2 regions of the Halomonas sp. GD1P12 genome follow, and region 2 is predicted to be linked to the other one. Evidence: predicted binding sites of a transcription regulator. Region 2 holds the regulator's gene; the other holds the start of a gene.
What was found. Region 2 encodes FliA, which starts transcription of late flagellar genes. Its sites were predicted from a motif close to CTAAAGTTNNNNNNNNNNCNGCCGATA; they were not measured.
Positions count from the first base shown of each region.

Region 1: a site for FliA is predicted at 2,842-2,868, ahead of fliD (flagellar filament capping protein FliD). Genes of this name have one in related genera too.

Region 1 covers NZ_CP107007.1:491,274-495,735, reverse strand. The annotation lists gene fliD (flagellar filament capping protein FliD) at 1-1,260, opposite strand, end outside; gene fliD (flagellar filament capping protein FliD) at 1,413-2,768, opposite strand; gene OCT39_RS02365 (hypothetical protein) at 3,078-3,395, shown strand; gene OCT39_RS02360 (serine hydrolase domain-containing protein) at 3,713-4,462, shown strand, end outside.
Region 2 covers NZ_CP107007.1:133,125-137,586, reverse strand. The annotation lists gene OCT39_RS00640 (Crp/Fnr family transcriptional regulator) at 1-52, shown strand, start outside; gene OCT39_RS00635 (hypothetical protein) at 94-642, shown strand; gene OCT39_RS00630 (flagellar motor protein MotB) at 639-1,301, opposite strand; gene OCT39_RS00625 (motility protein A) at 1,306-2,121, opposite strand; gene OCT39_RS00620 (RNA polymerase sigma factor FliA) at 2,161-2,859, opposite strand; gene OCT39_RS00615 (flagellar protein FlhE) at 2,885-3,289, opposite strand; gene OCT39_RS00610 (hypothetical protein) at 3,327-3,824, opposite strand; gene flhF (flagellar biosynthesis protein FlhF) at 3,908-4,462, opposite strand, start outside.

The DNA.
Region 1 (4,462 bases), 360 kb from region 2:
GGCAAACTGCTTACGATAGCGCTCCACGTTGCGCTCGATGCTGGCTTCCATGCGCTCCTTGCGCTTATCGAGACTCTCGATTCGCTGTTCTGCACTGGTGACCGAGCTTTTAATGAGGCCATCTTCTGAGGTAATGGTCGTCAATGTTGTGCTGAGGCGCCCTGCAAAGCCTGCTTCCTTGCTGTCACCAGCGAAGAAGGCAGATAGGCCTTCAGGGTCGTTGGCAACAGCGGCATCGAGCTTTTCTTCGTCGACCTTCAAGCGCCCGCGCTCATCAATTGAGATTCCGATTTCAGACAGCCGCGTGATATCGCCGCCCGCCAAGCTGTCGCTCACGTCACGACTCAAGCGGTTTTCGATAGTGCGTACGGTACGGTCACCTATCAGCTCGCCCGAGATCTCGCCTTCGCCGTTGAACTTGGTCATGCGCTCTACGGTCGATTTCATTTCGTTGTAGTTACTGACGAAGTTATTGATCGCCTCTTTCAAGGAGTCGTTGTCTCGCTCGATCACCAGGGTGGCGGGGGATTCCGACACGGCGGTGAGATCGAGCGTTACCCCCTCGATCGCACCTTCGACGCGGTTGGTTTTACTGGTGATCGCGATGCCGTTGACGTTGAGTGCGGCGTCCTGGCCTAACCGCACCGTCGTGCTATCCATGGCAAGCCCATCGAGACCAGAAAACCCTGTGAGCGAGGCGTCCTTGCCGGTTTCCTTTGAGCTGAGCGCCAAACGGTATCCGGTGCCATCGTTGACAAGCGAGGCGGTAACACCCGACTCCTTATTTGCATTGATCTGATCGCGTACCTGGGCTAGCGTGCTGCCTGCCTTGATATCGACGTCAAGGCTCGTCTGCGTAGTGCCCGCGCCGAAATTGAGCTTCAATTTCGTATCAGTAGCAGTGAGCTCCTGATCCAGCGCCACACTATTGGACGCCGCGCTGCCGGCACGAGCCAGCTGAGACACGCTAATTTCAAAGCGCCCAGGGTTGGCCTTCTCACCCGCCGTGGCCAGAACGCCACTGCCGGTTACCGTGCTTTTTTGCTGTTTGAAGGTCGAGGCATCGTTTAGCGCCTTGACCGAGGTATTGACCCGGTCCATCGCCGACTCAAGACGCCCATAGGCCGAAATTTTGGTCTTTTGAGCACTTTGCTGCTGTAAAACGGGGGTAAGCTTCTGGCGCTCAGCGGCTTTGAGCTGATCCACCAGACCGTTCAAGTCCAACCCGGAACCTACACCAAGCGCGGAGATTGATGCCATGGGTTAAATCCTCGAGTAATAAGTAGCAAAGAGTATGGGTTGATTACCTTGTTTATCGGCGGGGTGATAACGAACTTTAGGTACCTTCAAAAGATACCTCTAAAAAAAGCCCAGCGTTGTAGCTGGGCATTTCCTGTCCGTGAGAGCTGGGCCTAGCTCTGGTTGGTTTGGGCCAGCATTCCCAACTGCTGTTCGAGATAGGCACCCGTCTGATTCATTTGCGCCACCATGCTATCCATTGCTTGAAACTGAACACGATAACGCTCGACGGTTTGCCCGATGCGCTCTTCGGTTCGGCTATAGCGCTCCTGTAGCGACTCGACGCGGCTTTCTGCATTTTCTTTGGCCGTATCAAGGCGGCCGCCATCGCCTACCAGGCGCTCAAGAGACGTATTGATTTGTCCGGCCATGCCGCCTCCTTCGCTGCTCCCTGCGAAAAATTGGGCCAGCCTGTCCGGCTGGGTGGCAATGACGTTATCCAGCTTTTCGTCATCGACCTTTAGCGTACCGTCGGTTTGCAATGAAATGCCGACGTCGGACAGTACGTTGAAGCCGTCACCGCCGGTCATACCGCTAATAGCCTGACGGAGCTCGCGCTCGACGGCTCGTGTGGTCGCGTCAGCGTTCAAGCCTCCCGACTGGCCCGTTTCCACATCGAAGTTGGTCAAGGTATTCAAGGTGCTCTTGAGCGTGTTGAAGCTTTCCACAAAGGTATTCACGTTCTCACGCAGTGCTTCATTATCCTGCTCGACCTTGATGGTACTCGAAGTACCAGCCTCCGTGAGCGTCAAGGTCATTCCTTGAATGGCGCCCTCGACCTGGTTGGAGGCACTGACGATATCGATACCGTTGACGTTGAATGCCGCGTTCTGTCCCTTTTGCACGACCTGAGTGTCCGAGGTGGTGACATCACCGGATAGAATGGTCGAGAAATTGGTACTTTCGATACTGGCATCAGCGCCGGTCTCGCTCGACATGACCGAGAGCCGATACCCTTGCCCGTCGTTGATGATAGAGGCAGTCACCTGACCGCCGCCTTGATCGTTGATGGCGTCTCGAATGTCTTCAAGCGAACTGCCATCGGCGATCGTGATCTCGGGCATACTGCCTTCAGTCAGTGCGAAGCTGAGCGTCTGCTCACCGCTGACAACACTTTCGTCAGCGCTATCCAAACGCTCTGTCACGAGGCTACCAGCAGTTGCCAGTTGATCGACCTCTACGTCGTACCGGCCCGCCTGTGCTTCGCTGGACGCAATGGCGATAACACCGTCGCCCTCGACATTGGTGGTGAGGCTTTCAAACGACGACGTATCGTTCAACGCCTGGGTGGCATCCTGGAACGTGGAAACCGCGCTTTTGAGCGCTCCATAGGCAGAGACGGTCGTGTTGGCAGATTGAACCTGCTCGGCAATGGGCTGCAGTTTGGCGCGCTCGGCGGTTTGAAGCTGATCCAATAGCCCGTTTAAATCGAGCCCCGAGCCAATGCCCAGTGAAGATATGGAAGCCATCGATTGCTGCCCCTTTAAATGTGATCGCCTGCTCTTTAGGCGGGCTGAAATTTGCCTGTGTCAATGCATTGATTATCGGCAAATCGCGCAGTGTCTTTAGCCTTTATCCCACTTTTAACTTAGTAAACGGTTATTTTCTGTAATCTTTACGACTTTTTCGGTTAAAAGAGCCACCCAAGAGGAAATAACCGCAGGGCGCAATACGTACCGAACCCAAGCGTTGAACACGCCAAAAACTTAGACCTTGGTCTAAATAGGTCAGCTCCATTACACTAGGGAAACGTTGTTCGTTAATCGATGGAGCATTCAATGCCCTGCGAAGGTGACACCCCCGCCGCCCCTGCCGCCGTAGACGCGTCTCGGCTGCGTCAGTGCCTGTTCACGCTGGCAGAGCTTTTGTACGTGAATGGCCATGTGCTGGAAACCGTAACGCTGCCTCAGTGCGGGCTGGCCAGGCGTGACACGGCAGTGCTCGATGAGCAGAACGTGGGCTGGGCGGCGTGTCGTGAAATGCTTGAATCAAACGCGGCGGGAATGACCAATCAGGAAGGGCGTTTCGTGCTGACCGCCCTTGGCCGGGACATCATGTTCGACCTGTTCGGTCAGGGCGCGGCGGACTGCGCCTAGCGCAAAAGGCTCCGCTCGAACGTAAAAACGCCCGCATTTGCGGGCGTTTGTGTTTGGCACGGCGCCTTGATTAGCGCAGGCCAAGCATCGAAAGAATGAACAGCACGACGACGACCAGACCCACGATATAGATGATGTTACGCATTGCGGCGCTCCTTGCTTTTTTGCGTTTTAGGAAAATCAAAGGGTTGCTTACCCATCGAGGCAACATTCTCATCCTAGCAGGCTTTCGGGCGGTTTGCGTAATTTACGTGCGCGCAACCGCCGCACGCTCTACGCTTTTTGAAAGCCTCGTTGGCATTGCAAAAGGAAAAGCCATGCGCGTGCGAATGTTCTCTCAAGCGGTAATGCTCGCGCTGGGGCTAGCGCTCTTGAGCGAAGGGGCGCTGGCCCAAACGCCCTCCGACGCGGCCTTCAAGGCGCTCGATGAGCAGGCCAGTGCGCTCGACCGGCTGCATACGGTCGTGGTGGCGGTGGACGGGCATCGGGTACATGAATTTCATCAGGGTGGGCCGGGGACGAGCACGCCGGTCAACGTGAAGTCGCTCTCCAAGACGGTGCTGGCGGCCATTACCGGTGCGGCGATTGAAGCCGGCGTAATCGACTCCCTCGACCAGCGGTTGGTCGAACTACTGGGTGAGCGCGTGCCGGCGGGGCTGGACCCGCGCGTCAGTGACATCACCCTCGAGAACCTGCTTTCCATGCAGGCGGGGCTCGAGCGTACCTCCGGCGAGAACTACAGCGGCTGGGTCGCGAGCCCCAACTGGGTGGAAAACGCCCTTTCTCGCCCCTTCGTGGACGAGCCCGGCGGGCGCATGCTCTACTCCACCGGCTCGAGCCACCTGGTCTCCGCCGCACTTACTTACGGCAGCGGTGAATCCACCTACCAGCTTGCCCAGCGCCTGTTGGCTGAGCCTCTTCACATCACCCTCCCCCGCTGGCTGCAGGACCCACAAGGCGTTTTTTTTGGCGGCAACGACATGCAGCTCTCACCGCGCGCGCTGGTCGAGATCGGTGAGCTGTACCGGCTGGATGGCGTAGTCGATGGCGAGCGTATATTACCGGAA
Region 2 (4,462 bases):
CGACTGTTACTTAAGCGACAACGTGCGGCCGCTGCTCGGCCAGTCGGAGTGATGCGTATCTTTTCTCGACATCAATACTCGGCGCACCGTCCCATGACGTCTCACTCTGTTGCCGCGGCCGCGCTCGGCGTCGCCGGGCTCTTCGTTTTCGCCACCGCCGCCCAGGCGGCGCGCTATCCAGTCAGCGATGACACCGCCTTCGGCGCCTGGCACGCCGCGACGACCACCGATGCCGGCCAGCGCCACTTTCGCGCGCTGGAGGCCGAAAGCTATTCGGACGCCATTTTGAGCGTGAACGCTACCGAAGGTGTGTGCCACCTGCCCTGGCTCGAACTACGCGTGACCCTCAAAGAGACGCAGTCCGAGAGCCGCGCGGTGAACCTGGTCCCGGCGCGGCTGCGCGTCGACCAGACGCCGATCATGGAGACCATGGCGGAGTTCATCGTCGAAGAGGGGGATGACGGCTTCTACAGCCACTTCTACCTGGGCGAGCTCGACGCGCTACTGGCGCGCATGAGTGAAGGCGAGCAGCTGTTCATCGGCTTCGAGCAGGGGAGTGCCACGCCCTGGACCATGACGTTTGATCTCGACGGCGCCGGCAAGGCGATTCAGGAGATGCAGCGGCGCTGCGCCGGGGCTTAAGGCGTAACCCGCGCCGGCTCCGGGGCGGGAGTTCGCAGCACGAATTCGACGCGGCGGTTGGCGGCGCGCCCTTCCCGCGTGTCGTTGCCGGCGAGCGGGCGCGTGTCGGCGTAGCCCACGGCGCGTAGCCGCTGCCGCGCCACGCCCTCCTGCTCGAGATGGCGCACCACCGCGATCGCCCGCCCGGTCGAAAGCTCCCAGTTGGAGGCGAACGCCGCGGTCGAAATCGGCACGTTATCGGTATGGCCTTCCACCGACACCTCGCCCTCGAAGGTGTCGATCACCTCGCTCAATCGCTCGAGCACGCCTTCGCCCTGGGGGGTCAACTCGGCGGCGCCGCTGGCGAACAGCAGGCTGTCGTCGATGCGCAGGGTCACGCCTTCGCGCCCCTGGCTGACGCTTACGCCCTGAATATCGAGCGCGGCCATGGCCGGCGATAGGCCGCTGTCGCGCGGCAAGATTCCCGAGGAGAGCGGCTGAAGGCCCTGGCCTTCGTTTGATGCCTCGCCGCCGCTACCCGCCGGCGTCAGTGCCAGCAGCAGCACGAACAGCGTGATCAGAAGCGTCAATACGTCGAGGTAGCTGGTCAGCCACCCCTCCTCGCCTTCGCCGCCGGTAAAGGGCGATTCCAGCGCGTGGCGGGCGTCACAATTGAGCATGGCGCTAGCCTTTCGCCGCGACGCCGCTGCCCGGGCGCGGCTTCACGTGGGGATCGTTGATCTCGTCGTGGTAGTTGGCCACGAACGAGTTCAGCGTCTCTTCGATGAACGACGGCAGCCGGCGCTTGGTGATCAGCGAAATGCCTTCGAGCACCATGTTCATGGTGATCAAGCGCTCCTCGGTGCGCCGCTCGAGCTTCACCGCCACCGGCTTGAACACCAGGTTCGCCAGCAGGATGCCGTAGAAGGTGGTGAGAAGCGCCACCGCCATGCGCGGGCCGATCACCTCGAGATCCCCGGCGTCCATGACTTCGAGCATGTTGACCAGCCCCACCAGGGTACCGATCATGCCAAACGCCGGCGCGTAGGTCGCCATGGTGCGAAAGATCTGCGCCTCGGCGTGCTCGCGGGCCTTGAGCCTGGCGATACGCCAGCGCAGCATGTCAAAGATCTCGTCTTCCTTGGTGTTGGCGATGACGAGCTGGATGCCGGTGCGCAAAAACGGGTTGCGGGTGTGTTCGAGCTCGCGCTCCACTGCGCGCACGTCGCCCTTGAACCAGAGCCTGGCCATGGAGACCAGCTCGTCGATGTCGTCGCGCACATAGGTATTCTCGCGGCGAAATACCAGCCCCACCAGGCGTACCACGCGCACCACTTCCTTGAGCGGATAGCTGATGAAGGTCGCCGCCAGCGTGCCGGTGATGACGATGGCAAGCCCGGGCAGGTTGATGAAGCTTGCCGCGGACTCTGCGGTAAAGAACAGCACGCTCACTAGCAAGAGGATGCTGGCGCCTATTCCAATCAGGGTAGAGGGGTTCATCGACGGCTCCTCGCCGGTTGGGGTTGACAGTGAAAAGGTTTAGTCCGGCTCGTGCAGACGCGCCCGCAAACGGCTGATGGCCTGGCTGTGTAGCTGCGACACGCGCGACTCGGTGACGCCCAGCACCGCGCCCACCTCCTTGAGGTTGAGCTCTTCCTGGTAGTAAAGCGCCATCAACAGCTTTTCGCGCTCCGGCAGCGCCTCGATCGCGGCAATCAAGGTTTCGCGCTGCTGGCCGTCCAGTAGCTCCTCGAAAGGCGCGTTCAGCGACTCCTGAATCGGCTCGCCGCCCTCCTCCAGAAGCTCCTCAAAAGGCAGCAGATGGCCACTATTGGTGTCCGCCAGAAGCTGCTGGTACTCGTTAATTGGCATGTCCAAATCGCGGGCGATCTCGCTCTCTTCCGGGGGGCGGCCAAGGCTTTGCTCCAGCCGGCGCACGGACTCGTCCATGGCCCGGGCCGAGCGGCGTACGCTGCGCGGCAGCCAGTCCCGGGTGCGCAGCTCATCGACCATTGCGCCGCGAATTCGCTGGCTAGCAAAGGTGGCGAAGCTCGCCCCCTGGGCGGCATCAAAACGCCCCAGCGCCTCTAAAAGCCCTACCATGCCGGCCTGGATCAGATCGTCGAGCTCGATGCTGGCCGGCAAACGAACTTGCAACGCCAGCGCCTGGCGACGCACCAGCGGCATGTGCTGGTTGACCATATCGCTGTGTTGGATTCTTCCCTTTGCTGTATACATCGGCGTGCCCCTGGCTAATCGCTGGTCACTGATAGTTCACAATCACTTGAAGCCCTCTCACCCTCACCGGCGGCTGGCCACGCCCCAACGCGAAACGAAACTCGAGCGGCGCGCCGGCATTGAGCCCGGCAAGGCCGGTGGCACTGCCGCGCTGGCCGTCGAGGGCGACGCAGCGCTCCGGGTGGCAAAGCCAGGCATGGATATCGGCCCCCGGCGGCGCTTCGAAGCGCCAGTTGACGCGCTCGATGCGCCCCTGATGAATCTCGGCACTGGGCGGCGGCGCGAGCGCCTGGCTGGCACTTGCCCGGTCGCTCATCGCGACCATCAGCCCGGTCGTATCGACACTCCAGCTGCCCCCGCCCGCCAGGGCCGACAGCGAAAGCCCGCTGGCCACCACCCCACTCAGCGCTGCGAGAATGACGTTTCTCATTAGCATAACCTAACCATAGTGGCTCACTCAGTATGGCCTACCTGGCCAAAAGCAGCAGTTCGATCCCCAGGTACGCCGCCGCCGCCGCGCGCAGATTCTCGAGCAGCCCGGCGCGGGGCAGGCCCGGCTCATGCAGCGCCAACAGCCGTTTGGGCCCCTGGTGTTCGCTGACCAGGCGCAGCGTGCGGTACATGGCGGCGAACGCCTCGGCGTCGCTTCGCACCCACAGCGCCCAGCGCGAGTAGCGCGCGCAGAGCGCCTGGAGCGGCGCATCGGCGTCCACCGGCACGACCTCCCAGCTCTCTGGCGTTGCCGCCCAGCGCCGGCCAAGCCGCGACCACTCGTCGAGGCGCGCGATCACCGGCTCGCGCTGCTTCGACCCAAGCCCGACCACGGCGAGCGGTATTTTGGCGACGTGCGCGTTGGTGGCATGCGCGTCTGCGACGTGCGCGTTGGCGACATGCGCGTCCGCGACGGGCGCATCGACAGTGTGCGCGTTGGCTTCGCTCGCCTCCAACGCCTGAGCCTGCCGCACATCGTCGTCGCCTTGCGCGCCGGCCGACTGGCCGGTGCGCAGGTTCGCCCACTGGCGCAGCCCCGCGGCCTGGTCCTGGCCGCTCATGCAAAGGTCTCGCGGCTGACGCTGCCAAACTGACGGATCGCGTCGCGGGTCATTAGAAAGTGCATGATCGCGTCCGCCAGCGCGCTATCGCGGCGCTTGCGCGGGCTACCCAAAAGGCGCAGTAAATCCTGCTGCAACGCCTGGGCCTCTTCGTCCTCGGCGCTGTCCAGGTGGGTGGCCACGCACGCTACGCCGCTGGCCATCAAGAGCCGTAGCTCAGCGCTGACCTCGCCGCCGTCCGACTCCTTGAGCGCGCGCCAAACGCGTTTGGTCAGCGCTACCGTGCCTTCACTTTGCAGCTGGGTGATCAAAAGCGACAGCGCCTCGCTCCCCAGCCGCGCCGGCGTGAGCCAATAGCGCTTGGCGACCCGCCGCGATGTTTCCGGGTCGCGCAGTTCGCCGCGCCAGGCGAGCAGCCGCCGGCCCGCGACGTCGGTAACCTCGGCGTGGGCGCTGTAGAGCGAAAGCGACTGACCGCGAAAGCGCACGGGCACCTGGTGGCCCAGGGTCGCCTCGTCAAACAGCGCGGCCATGGCGTAGCGCTCGCCCTG